Caldimonas brevitalea: one gene and its partner. The protein of the gene in region 1 interacts with the protein of each later gene in a pairwise test. Links are inferred from orthologs where the notes say so. Each region holds a gene or a part of one and is shown on either strand. Other genes may lie near its edges.

Region 1 (6,386 bases):
CGAGCTTGAGCGCGTCGTCGTAGGCCTTCTGGTCGATCAGCAGCGCGGCCAGGCGCAGCCGGGCGATGGCGCGGTATTCGTCTTCACCGGCGTTGTCGGCGACCCAGGTCAGCGCTGCCTTCGCGGCGTCGGTCTTGCCCTTCTCCTGTAGCGTCTTCGCGGCCAGCAGCCCGGACTGCTGGGCATAGACGGTGCGCGGGTGACGCTCCTTGATGTCGTCGAAGGCGCGCTGGACCTTGTCGGCGTCGCCGGCCTGGGCCGCCTGGTCGAGCTGGTCGAACAGCGCCGAGGCCTTGATGGCCTGGTCGCGCTGCCAGTAGTTCCAGCCGTTCCAGGCCGCGAAGCCACCGAGCACCAGGATCAAGACCCAGGTGATCAGGTTGCCGTACTGCTTCCAGAAGTGCTTGAACTGTTCAAGCTGTTCTTGTTCTTCGAAGTCGAGATGGGTGGCCATGCGGGCGATCCAGGTGCAGATGGAAGTGCTTCGGCCGCAGCGCGGCCAAAAGCGCGATTATGCGTCGAGCAACTGTGCGGCCCACGCCGAGACGTCCGCAAGGGGGCGCAACGTCTGCGTTGCCGTGGCGTCGCGCAAGGGCTTGACTGCCACCATGCCTTGCGCCAGCTCGTCAGTGCCGAACACCAGCGCGTAGCGGGCACCGCTCGCGTCGGCGCGCTTGAACTGGCTCTTCATGCTGCCCTGCCCGTCCTTGCCGCCGCCGTGCATCAGCACCGAAACACCGGCGGCGCGCAAGGCTTCGAGCGTGCGCATCACGACGCCGAGCGACTCCCGGTCGGGCACCACGGCATAGGCGTCGGGCACCGGCGCCGCCGGCGCGGCGCCCAGTTCCTTGAGCAGTTCGAGCACCCGCTCGACGCCCAGCGCCCAGCCCACCGCCGGCGCGGCCTTGCCACCCACCTGCTCGATCAGGTAGTCGTAGCGGCCGCCGCCACAGACGGTGCCTTGCGAACCGAGCCGGTCGGTGACCCACTCGAACACCGTCAGGTTGTAATAGTCCATGCCGCGCACCAGGCGCGGGTTGATACGGTAGGCGAGCCCGTTGGCATCGAGCACCGCACGCACCGCGTCGAAGTGCGCCAGCGACGCCTCGCCAAGAAAGTCCATCAGCCGCGGCGCCGCCTCGACCAGCGCTTGCATTGCCGGATTCTTGGTGTCGAGGATGCGCAGCGGGTTGCTGTGCAAGCGACGCTGCGCGTCGGCGTCGAGCTGGTCGCGGTGCTGCTCGAAGTAGGCGATCAGGGCGTCCCGGTGCGCGCGGCGCTCGTCCGGCTGGCCCAGGCTGTTGAGCTCCAGGCGCACGTCGGTCAAGCCGAGGTCTTGCCACAGTGCGCGGCACATCAGGATCAGTTCAGCGTCGACATCGGGGCCGGCGAACCCGAGGGCCTCGGCGCCGACTTGGTGGAACTGGCGGTAGCGCCCGCGTTGCGGCTTTTCGTGCCGGAACATGGGGCCCATGTAGTAGATGCGCTTGCCGCCGTCGTACAGCAAGGAGTGTTCGGCCACGGCGCGCACCACACCCGCGGTGTTCTCGGGGCGCAGCGTCAGCTTGTCGCCGTTCATCGCGTCCTCGAAGGAGTACATCTCTTTCTCGACGATGTCGGTCACCTCGCCGAGGCCGCGCACGAACAAGGTCGTCGGCTCGACAATGGGCGTGCGCAGGTTGAGGTAGCCGTAGCGGGCCATCAGCGCGCGCACCTTGTCCTCGAACCACTCCCACCGCGCCGAATCCGGCGGCAGGATGTCGTTCATGCCCTTGACGGCCTTCAGCTCGGCCTTGAGTTGTTCTGCCATGTCGTTTTCATGAGGTTTTTGGCCCTTGCCGTGCGGCACCCGGTGCCGCCACGCAAGGCGAGCGCGCGCGGCGCTCAGGCTGCCGTCTCGGCACCGACGCCGTAACGGCGTTCGATGTAGTCCTCGACGATCTTCTGGAATTCTTGCGCGATGGTGTCGCCGCGCAGCGTGAGCGCCTTTTCGCCGTCGATGAAGACCGGCGCCGCCGGGGCTTCGCCGGTGCCCGGCAGGCTGATGCCGATATCGGCATGCTTGCTCTCGCCAGGACCGTTGACGATGCAGCCCATCACGGCGACTTTCATCGTCTCGACGCCCGGGAAGCGCGCCTTCCAGACCGGCATCTGCGCCCGCAGGTAGTCGTCGATCTGCTTGGCCAGTTCCTGGAACACGGTGCTGGTGGTGCGCCCGCAGCCGGGGCAGGCGGTCACGCTCGGGACGAAGGCGCGCAGCCCCAGGGCCTGCAGGATCTCCATCGCCACCACCACTTCCTGGGTGCGGGCCTCGCCCGGCTGGGGCGTGAGCGAGACGCGGATGGTGTCGCCGATGCCCTCTTGCAGCAGCACCGACAGCGCCGCGGCCGAGGCCACCGTACCTTTGGTGCCCATGCCGGCTTCGGTCAGGCCCAGGTGCAGCGAGTAGTCGCAGCGTGCCGCGAGTGCGCGGTAGACCGAGATCAGGTCCTGCACACCGCTGACCTTGCACGACAGCGTGATCTGGTCGCCGTGCAGGCCGAGCGCCTCGGCGCGCCGGGCCGACTCGATCGCCGACGTCACCAGGGCCTGGTACATCACTTGTTTGGCGTCCCAGGGGCGGGCACGGCGGGCGTTCTCGTCCATCAGCGCCGCCAGCAGTTCCTGGTCGAGGCTGCCCCAGTTGACGCCGATGCGCACCGCCTTGCCGTAGCGGGCCGCCGCCTCGACCATCTGCGCGAACTGCTTGTCGCGCTTGTCACCCTTGCCGACGTTGCCCGGGTTGATGCGGTATTTCGACAAGGCCTCGGCGCAGGCCGGGTGCTCGGTCAGCAGCTTGTGGCCGTTGTAATGGAAGTCGCCGATCAGCGGCACCATGATGCCCATGCGGTCGAGCTGCTCGCGGATCGCCGGCACCGCCTGCGCTGCCTCCGGCGTGTTGACGGTGATGCGCACCATCTCCGAGCCCGCCAGCGCCAGCTCCTTGACCTGGATGGCCGTCTCGATCGCGTCGGCCGTGTCGGTGTTCGTCATCGACTGCACCCGCACCGGCGCGTCACCGCCCACCGTCACGACATGGTCGCCCCACGCGACGCGGCACTGCCGCGAACGGCGCGCTGCAGGCGCCGCAGCCACGGTGAAACAGTCAGGGGCGTCGGAAAGGGCGTCTTGCATGGTCAACACCTGTGGCGGTGCCTACTTGATCTGAAGGGTGGCGACGTTGTCTCGCGCATGGGGGCCGATGTCGAAAGGCGCACCCCGCACCGTCAGCTCAACGCCGCGTGCATTGCCGAGTCGCACACGCATCGGGAAGGTTCCGTCCAGCGTCAGGATCTCGCCCTTGCGCGCCAGGCGCGACACCAGCACCTTGCCGGCTGCGTCGCGCGCATCGACCCAGCTGTCGGACGTGACGTTGACCACCACCGGTGCGGTAGACGGCACGTTCACCAGCGCCTGCGATGCCGAGACCAAGGGCACACCCGGATCGGGCGCCGACGCCGGGGCCGAAGCACCGGGGTCGACCACCAGCGGGGCGGAATGAACCGTCTCGGAGGCCGCACCTTCGCCGGGCGGCATGACGGGCACCGTCACCGTCGTGGTGCCGGGGGTCGACGCGCCATCGACCCCGGCCGTCGTGTCGGCGGTGGTCGTGTCGACGCCGGGCAGCCGCAGCAGGCCCTGCGGCAGCAGCCACAGCACGATCGCCGCCACCACCAGCAAGAGGGGCAGCAAGAACGCCGGGCGCAGCAAGGCCGCGGGCTTGAAACCCTCGCGACGGCGCGAGTCGCCATCGCGGAAGGGCTGGTTCAGGCCCATCGCCACATGTTCCAGCCGGGACGGCGTGCCCGGTGTCGGCAACTTGGCCAGCACCGGCACCGGATCCACCTTCAAGAAGCGGCAGACGGCCTGGGCCAGCGCGCGTGCGAAGGTGGGGTCGGGCAATTCCTCGTGGCGGTCCGCCTCGAGCGCTTCGAGCTTTTGCACCGACACCTTGATCGAGGCCGCGAGGGCTGCGATGTGGATGCCATTGGCCAGGCGAGCCGCCTTCAGCATCTCGCCGGCGCTCTGCCCGCCGGTGGCGGAGGTCCGATCAGGCTCAGTCATCGAAGCGCCTCCGTTCAAACGCCGCCGCCTCGCGCGACTGGGGGTAACGCTGCTTCAATTGGTTGCCGTATTCCATTGCTCCCGTCGTATTGCCGAGCTTGTGTTCGATGCGAGCCGCCAGCCAAAGCGTTTCGGAATTGGCGAGTTGCGGCACGTTGTTGACCCGTCGAATATAGAAGCGAGCGCGCTCGTATTCGCGCCGCTGGAACAACACGTTGGCGAGGTTGACGGACGTCGCCGGGTTGCCAGGGTCGCGTTCGTAAGAGCGTGTCAACGTCTGCTCTGCGCCCGCCAGGTCCCCCGCGCGGGCCTGGCACACGCCTTTGGCCAACAGGCTTTTGGTCGCCTCGCGGTATTGCGGCTGCGCCACCGCCGCGTCGAACTGCGCATCGGCATCACGGGCGCGCCCGCGCTGGCACAAGAACCAGCCGTAGTTGTGCATCACGTCGCTGTCGCGAGGGTTCAGTTGCAAGGCGCGCCTGAAGCTTTCCTCGGCCAACTGGTCTTCGTTCATGCTGGCGTAGACGAGGCCGCGCAGGTTGTACGCCTGCGGCATGTTGGGGTCGGCCTGCAGGGCCTGCTTCAGCTCGTCGAGCGCGGTGGTCGCCTGCCCTTGGGCGTAATAGGCCGACGCCAGCTCGAGGCGGATGCGCGCCCGCTTCTGCGCGTCGGTCTCGTCAGAGGCGGTCACGATATCGCGCGAGCCGCCCGGAAGCGGCTGGTTGGCGCAACCGGCCACCAGCCCGATGCCGAGCAGCACGCCCAGCGCCGATGCCCAAGGCCATGCGCATCGCCCCAACATGGTCATCTTGTCTCCTGCCGGCTGGTGCCGGGCTTGTGGATGCGGATGGGTTGCCGGGTGAGGCGCTGCTGCACGTTGGTGCGATCCTGCACCTCGCCGGCCAATTGCCCGCAGGCGGCGTCGATGTCATCGCCGCGCGTCTTGCGGACCGTCGTGACGATACCAGCGTCCTGCAGCACCTTGGCGAACGCCTGCACCTGCGCGCGCGGCGAACACTTGAGCCCGGACGCCGGGAAGGGGTTGAACGGGATCAAATTCAGCTTGCACGACACCTTGGCGCGCAGCAACGCCACCAGCTCGCGGGCCTGGGCCTCGCTGTCGTTGACACCGTCGAGCATGCAGTACTCGAAGGTGATGAAATCGCGCGGCGCCGCGGTCAAATAGCGCCGGCAGGCGTCGAGCAGTTCGGCGATCGGGTACTTGCGGTTCAACGGCACCAGTTCATCGCGCAGGACGTCGTTGGGCGCGTGCAGCGACACGGCCAGCGCCACCGGACAGTCCGCCATCAAGCGGTCCATCATCGGCACCACGCCAGAGGTCGACACCGTCACCCGTCGCCGCGACAGGCCATAGCCGTGGTCGTCGAGCATCACGCGCAGTGCGGGCACCAGCGCCGAGTAGTTTTGCAGCGGCTCGCCCATGCCCATCATCACGACGTTGGTGATGGCGCGTTCGCCCGGCGCCAGCTTCAGGCGCTGGCGCAGGTGGTGTTCGGCATACCAGAGCTGGGCCAGGATCTCGCCGGTGGTGAGATTGCGGCTGAAGCCCTGGTGGCCGGTGGAACAGAAACGGCAGCCGACCGCGCAGCCCGCCTGCGACGATACGCACAGCGTGCCCCGGTCGTCTTCCGGAATGAAAACCGCCTCGACCGCATCGCCGGCGCCGACGTCGAACAGCCACTTGATGGTGCCGTCGTTCGAGGCCTGCTCGGTCAGGATGGGCAGCGGGCGGATCTCGGCCTTGCCGGCGAGTTTCTCGCGCAAGGACTTGGCCAGGTCGGACATCTGGGAGAAGTCCGACGCGCCCTTCTGGTGGATCCACCGGAACAACTGGGTCGCGCGAAAGCGCTTCTCACCCAGCTGTTCGCAAAATGCGGCCAGTCCGTCGAGATCGTGATCCAGCAGGTTGGCCGCCATGTTCATCACTCCTTCGTCGCATGCGCCGCCCGCCCGTTGCAAGGCAGGCGGGACGGCGCCGCCACAGCCTGCTTCAGCGGCTGTAGACGTTCATGCCGGGGAAGAAGAAGGCCACTTCGGCCGCGGCGGTTTCGGGAGCGTCGGAGCCGTGCACGGCATTGGCGTCGATGCTGTCGGCGAAATCGGCGCGGATGGTGCCTTTGTCGGCCTTCTTCGGATCGGTGGCGCCCATCAGCTCGCGGTTCTTGGCGATGGCGCCTTCACCTTCGAGCACCTGGATCATGACCGGGCCCGACACCATGAAGTCGACCAGGTCCTTGAAGAAGGGCCGGGCCTTGTGGACG
Region 2 (6,378 bases), 2.4 Mb from region 1 along the record:
CCGCCCGATCATGCGCGCCAGGGTCGGCGCATCCACCGGGCTGTCGGCCAACGCCTTGCCTTCGGCGTTCAGCCGGCGCGACACCTCGCCCATCAGCCAGTTGGCCACCAGCTTGGGCTGCCCGCAAGCCTTGGCGGCCTGCTCGAAGTAAGCGCCGAAGTCCTTGCTCTGCGTCATCATCGTCGCGTCGTAGGCCGGCAGCGCATAGTCGCGCTGGAACCGTTCGGCCATCACGCGCGGCAACTCGGGCATCTCGCCGCGCACCCGCTCGACCCACTCGGGCGCGATCACCAGCGGCGGCAGGTCGGGGTCGGGGAAGTAGCGGTAGTCGTGCGCGTCTTCCTTGGTCCGCATGGCGCGGGTTTCCCCGGAGTCGGGGTTGAACAGCACCGTCGCCTGCTGGATCTTGCGGCCTTCCTCGATCTCGTCGATCTGCCACTGGATCTCGTAGTCGATGGCCTGCTGCAGGAAGCGGAAGCTGTTCAGGTTCTTGATCTCACGCCGGGTGCCGTACGGTGCGCCCGGCTTGCGCACCGAGACGTTGGCGTCGCAGCGGAACGAACCTTCCTGCATGTTGCCGTCGCATATGCCCAGCCACACCACCAGCGCGTGCAGTGCCTTCGCGTACTCGGTGGCCTCGATGCTGCTGCGCATGTCGGGCTCGGACACGATCTCGAGCAGCGGCGTGCCGGCGCGGTTGAGGTCGATGCCGGTCTGGCCGTGGTAGTCCTCGTGCAGCGACTTGCCGGCGTCTTCTTCCAGGTGGGCGCGGGTCAGGCGCACCTGGTGTTTGGCGTCGCCGACATAAAACTCGATCAGCCCGCCTTGCACCACCGGGATCTCGTATTGGCTGATCTGGTAGCCCTTCGGCAGGTCCGGGTAGAAATAATTCTTGCGCGCGAAGATCGACAGCGGCGCGACGGTGGCGCCCACGGCGAGCCCGAAACGGATCGCGCGCTCCACGGCGGCCTTGTTCATCACCGGCAGCGTGCCGGGCAGCGCCAGGTCGACCGGGCTGGCCTGGGTGTTGGGCGCGGCGCCGAATTCGGTGCTGGCGCCCGAGAAGATCTTGGAACGGGTGGACAGCTGGGCGTGGGTTTCGAGGCCGATCACGACTTCATACCCGCGCACCAGCTTGGCGGTCGTGGCGGTGGTGCTGGTGGTGGTGCTGCTCATCTCAAAAGCCCTCCGGTGCGCGGAGGTGCCAGTCGGTGGCCTGCTGCAAGGCGTGTGCGGTGTGCAGCAGCTCGCCTTCCTTCCAGTAGTTGCCGATCAGCTGCAGCCCGACCGGCAAGCCGGCTTCGCCAAAACCCGCCGGCACGCTCATGCCCGGCAGCCCGGCTAGGCTGGCGGGCAGCGTGAAGATGTCGGCGAGGTAGTTGGCGACCGGGTCGGTCTTGCCGCCGATGGGCCAGGCCACGGTCGGCGACACCGGCCCGGCGATCACGTCGCACTGCCGGAAGGCGGCCTGGAAATCGTCGGCGATCATGCGGCGCAGCTTCTGCGCCTGCAAATAATAGGCGTCGTAATAGCCGTGGCTCAGCACGTAGGTGCCGATCATGATGCGGCGCTTCACTTCCGGCCCGAAGCCTTCGGCGCGCGTTTTCTTGTACATCTCGAGCAGGCCGTCGTATGCCTGCGCCCGGTGCCCGTAGCGCACGCCGTCGTAACGGCTCAGGTTGGAGCTGGCCTCGGCCGGCGCGATGATGTAGTAGACCGGGATCGCCAGCTCTGTGCGCGGCAGCGACACCTCCACCAGGGTCGCCCCCAGCTTTTCGTATTCCGCCAGCGCCTGGCGCACCGCGTCGGCCACGTCGGCCGACACACCGGCGCCGAAGAATTCTTTGGGCAGCCCGATGCGCAGGCCTTGCAGCGGGCGGCCCGCGGTCGCGCCGGCGCGCGGCGCGACGAGCGCGGCGCGGTAGTCTTCGGCGGGGCGGTCGGCCGAGGTGGCGTCGCGCGGGTCGAAGCCGCTCATCGCACTCAACAGCACGGCACAGTCTTCTGCACTGCGGGCCAGCGGGCCGGCCTGGTCCAGGCTGGACGCGAAGGCGATCATGCCGTAGCGCGAGCAGCGGCCGTAGGTCGGCTTGATGCCGGTGACGTTGCACAAGGCCGCCGGCTGGCGCACCGAGCCGCCGGTGTCGGTGCCGGTGGCGGCGGGCACCAGGCGCGCGGCCACCGCGACGGCCGAGCCGCCCGACGAGCCGCCGGGGATGCGCTCGGTGTTCCAGGGGTTGCGGGCCGGGAGGTAGGCGGAATTTTCGTTACTGCCGCCCATTGCAAATTCGTCGCAATTGAGCTTGCCCAGCGTCACCGCGCCGGCCTGCGCGAGCTGGTCGACCACGGTGGCGTCGAACGGGCTGCGGTAGCCGTCGAGCATGCGCGAGGCGGCCGTGGTCGGGAAATCGCGGGTGACGAAGATGTCCTTGTGCGCGATCGGCACTCCCAGCAGCGGGCCCGTCTCACCACGCGCGCGGCGGGCGTCCGCGGCTTCGGCCTGGCGCAGGGCCACGGCCTCGTCGGTGCAGAGGAAAGCGCCCAACTGTTCGTGGGCGGCAACCCGTGCAAGCAGTTGCTTCGTCAGTTCGACGCTGGAGACGGCGCGGGCCTCGAGTTGGCGGGCCAGTTCGGCCACGCCCAGGTGGTGCAGGTCCATGGTCGGGCGCCTCACTCGATGACCTGGGGCACCAGGAACAGGCCGTCTTCGACCGCCGGGGCGCTGCGCTGGTTGGCGTCACGCTGGTCGGCCTCGGTGACGACGTCTTCGCGCAGCCGCAAGGCCACCTCTTGAACCGCCGACAGGGGGGTGTAGAGCGGTTCCACACCGCTGGTGTCGACCGCGCGCATGCGTTCGACGATGGAGAAGAAATCGTTGAGCTGATGCAGCATCGCCGCTTGTTCTTCGCCGCTCAGCTCCAGCCGGGCGAGGTGGGCGATACGGCCGACGTCTTCGGAAGTCAGTGCCATGTAAATTAGTTCGTTTTTGGGTGGTTCCCGCAAGGATCGGCGCGGGTGGGATCGGGTATTATCGCGCGTTATCCACAGCCGGCCAGGTCGCTACGCTTTGGGGGTCGCCCCGCCACCCCCGTCTGCGCGATCAGCGCCGGTTTCGTGCTGAAAAGCGCGCAAAAGGACACCTTCGACGTGCCCTGGAGCGGTCCCGGAGAAAACCCGAAAAATCCTTCGTCCCCCCGGCTGCAATGCCAGTTGCTCACAGCCAGGGCGGACTTTGACAAGCCAACATGTTCGAATCCATTCGTCGCTACTTTTCGACGGACCTCGCCATCGATCTGGGCACCGCGAACACGCTGATCTACGTGCGCGGCAAAGGCATCGTGCTGGACGAGCCCTCGGTGGTCGCCATCCGCCATGAAGGCGGCCCCAACGGCAAGAAAACGATCCAGGCGGTCGGCGCCGAAGCCAAGGCGATGCTCGGCAAAGTGCCGGGCAACATCGAAGCGATCCGCCCGATGAAAGACGGCGTCATCGCCGACTTCACCGTCACTGAGCAAATGCTCAAGCAGTTCATCAAGATGGTCCACCCGCGCTCGGTGCTGAAACCGAGCCCGCGCATCATCATCTGCGTGCCCTGCGGCTCCACCCAGGTCGAGCGGCGCGCCATCCGCGAGTCGGCGCTGGGCGCCGGTGCCTCCGAGGTCTACCTGATCGAAGAACCGATGGCCGCCGCGATCGGCGCCGGCCTGCCAGTGTCCGAAGCTTCCGGCTCGATGGTGGTCGACATCGGCGGCGGCACCACGGAAGTGGGGGTCGTGTCGCTCGGCGGCATGGTCTACAAGGGCAGCGTGCGGGTGGGCGGCGACAAGTTCGACGAAGCCATCATCAACTACATCCGCCGCAACTACGGCATGCTGATCGGCGAACCGACCGCCGAGGCCATCAAGAAAGAAATCGGCTCCGCCTTCCCCGGCTCCGAGGTCAAGGAGATGGAGGTCAAGGGCCGCAACCTGTCGGAGGGCGTGCCGCGCAGCTTCACGATTTCGAGCAACGAAATCCTCGAAGCGCTGACCGACCCGCTCAACCAGATCGTCTCCAGCGTCAAGAACGCACTCGAGCAAACGCCGCCCGAGCTGGGCGCCGACATCGCCGAGCGCGGCATGCTGCTGACCGGCGGCGGCGCGCTGCTGCGCGATCTCGACCGCCTGCTGGCCGAAGAAACCGGCCTGCCGGTGCTGGTGGCGGAAGATCCGCTGACCTGCGTCGTGCGTGGCTGCGGCATGGCGCTGGAGCGGATGGAACGGCTGGGGGCCATCTTCACGTCGGAGTGATGAACCCGTTCGAGCCGTATGCTTGTTGACGAGCCCGTCTGCCCCGGCCGGCGGAACTCCGGTACGGGTGCGCGGCTCGTACACCGGACCGACGCCCCGTCGCCGCACGGGCTGGCCACCTTGGATTTTTGCGTCGTGAGCGTCGCCACCCGGCGCCGCACTGCCTGACCTGCCTGCTGCTGCCATGCCACTCGGCACTCTCGACCGCACGCCGCCGCCCTTCTTCAAGCAAGGGCCGTCGGCGCTGACGCGTCTGATGTTTTTCTCGGCGCTCGCCTTCTTCCTGATGGTGGCCGACACGCGGCTCAACCTGACCCAGCCGCTGCGCGCGGTGGTGGCCACGGTGCTGCACCCGGCCCAGCGGGCCTTGCTGGTGCCGGTCGAAACCGCGCGCACCGGCGGTGACTACGTGCGCGGCCTGAACGAGGCCCGCGCCAAAGAGGCCGCCGCGCAGCGCCAGCTGTCGGAACAGGCGATGCGGGTGGCGCGCGTCGAGTTGCTCGAGAAAGAAAACGCGCGGCTGCGCGCGATGCTGGAACTGCGCCCCGCGCTGCCGGCCAAGACACGGGCGGCTGAGGTGCTGTACGACGCGCCCGACCCGTACAGCCGCAAGGTGGTGATCGACCTCGGCAGCGCCCAGGGGGTCGTGCGGGGCTCGCCGGTGATCGACGAGACCGGCGTGCTGGGGCAGGTGACCCGCGTCTATCCGCTGGCGTCCGAGGTCACCCTGCTGACCGACAAGGACGCCGTGATCCCGACGCTCAACGTGCGCACCTCGGCCCGCGGCATCGCCTACGGCGACGCCGTCAACGACGCGATGGAACTGCGCTTCATGGCAGCCAATGCCGACGTGCAGGAAGGCGACCTGTTGAGCACCTCCGGCGTCGACGGCGTCTACCCGCCCGGCCTGCCGGTGGCCCGGGTCGCCAAGGTCGACCGACGCGCCGATTCGGCCTTCGCCAAGATCGTGCTGACTCCCGTCAGCGCGCCGACCAGCGCCCGCCACGTGCTGGTGCTGCAACCGGTGGGCGACACCTTGCCGCCGCGGCCGCAGCCCGAGCCGGCGGCTGCCGCAACACCGCCGCCCGCCGCGTCCGCGCCCAAGGCGGCGGCCTCGGCGCCTGCCAGGAAAGGACCTGCCCGATGATGCCGCGTGGCTCCGACCAGCTGCTGTTGCCGGTCAACCCCGTCTTCATCTGGCTGTCGCTGCTGGCCGCGTTTGCGGTCAACCTGGTGCCGATGGGCAAGAGCACGTCGATGCCCGACCTGCTCGCGCTGACGCTGGTGTTCTGGAATGTGCACCAGCCGCGCCGCGTCGGTGTCGGCGCCGCCTTCACCTTCGGCGTGATGATGGATGTGCACCAGGCCGCCTTGCTGGGCCAACATGCACTGGCCTACACACTGCTGAGTTATTTCGCGATCACCATCCACCGGCGGCTGCTGTGGTTCCCGACGCTGTCGCAGGCGGTACAGATCCTGCCGCTGTTTTTTGCGGCGCACGCGGTTTCCGTGCTGATTCGACTGATTGCCGGCGACGTGTTTCCCGGCTGGGAACTGCTGCTGGCACCGGTATTCGAAGCACTGCTGTGGCCCATCGCCACCTGGTTGTTGCTGGCCCCGCAGCGGCGGCCGCCCGACCCCGACCAGAACCGCCCGCTGTAAGTGCGCCCGCGCCCGAGGCTTGAAGGGCGAGTAGTCCCCCGATGACCGAACTGAAAAACGTCGAACTCGAGCTGTCGCGCTTTCGCGCGAGGGTGCTGTTCGCCGCTGCGATGGTGCTGCTGGGCTTCGGCCTGGTGTTCGCCCGCCTCGCCTATCTGCAGGTGCTGCGCTACGACGAGCTGTCGACGCGGGCCGAGAACAACCGCATTTCGGTGGTGCCCATCGTGCCCAACCGCGGGCTGATCCTCGACCGCAACGGCGTCGTGCTCGCCAACAATTACTCGGCCTACACGCTGGAGCTGACGCCGTCGAAGCTGGCCGACCTGGACGCGACCATCGACGAGCTGGCGCAGGTGGTCAACGTCTCTGCAGCCGACCGGCGCCGCTTCAAGCGGCTGATGGAGGACTCGAAGAGCTTCGAGTCGCT

What was found.
Region 2: the proteins of AAW51_RS11430 (region 1) and AAW51_RS00615 interact in binary tests that used the Escherichia coli proteins (3 or more experiments, as listed by UniProt). The link is inferred for Caldimonas brevitalea from one-to-one orthologs.

What each region holds. Positions count from the first base shown.
Region 1 is NZ_CP011371.1:2,571,506-2,577,891, reverse strand. What follows is about bases 2,151-5,149. They hold AAW51_RS11430 (helix-turn-helix domain-containing protein), read right to left. Parts: upstream 4,105-5,149; coding sequence 3,196-4,104; downstream 2,151-3,195. Other genes in these bases: rlmN (dual-specificity RNA methyltransferase RlmN), read right to left, coding at 4,909-5,149; pilW (type IV pilus biogenesis/stability protein PilW), read right to left, coding at 4,097-4,912; ispG (flavodoxin-dependent (E)-4-hydroxy-3-methylbut-2-enyl-diphosphate synthase), read right to left, coding at 2,151-3,174. Outside these bases: AAW51_RS11445 (YfgM family protein), read right to left, coding at 1-454; hisS (histidine--tRNA ligase), read right to left, coding at 512-1,810; more of ispG, read right to left, coding at 1,885-2,150; more of rlmN, read right to left, coding at 5,150-6,042; ndk (nucleoside-diphosphate kinase), read right to left, coding at 6,116-6,386.
Region 2 is NZ_CP011371.1:136,930-143,307, reverse strand. Bases 2,277-5,267 are described here. They hold AAW51_RS00615 (rod shape-determining protein), read left to right. Parts: upstream 2,277-3,245; coding sequence 3,246-4,289; downstream 4,290-5,267. Other genes in these bases: mreC (rod shape-determining protein MreC), read left to right, coding at 4,474-5,267; gatC (Asp-tRNA(Asn)/Glu-tRNA(Gln) amidotransferase subunit GatC), read right to left, coding at 2,671-2,970; gatA (Asp-tRNA(Asn)/Glu-tRNA(Gln) amidotransferase subunit GatA), read right to left, coding at 2,277-2,659. Outside these bases: Asp-tRNA(Asn)/Glu-tRNA(Gln) amidotransferase subunit GatB, read right to left, coding at 1-1,176; more of gatA, read right to left, coding at 1,178-2,276; more of mreC, read left to right, coding at 5,268-5,436; rod shape-determining protein MreD, read left to right, coding at 5,433-5,951; mrdA (penicillin-binding protein 2), read left to right, coding at 5,993-6,378. UniProt on the Escherichia coli protein: Forms membrane-associated dynamic filaments that are essential for cell shape determination. Acts by regulating cell wall synthesis and cell elongation, and thus cell shape.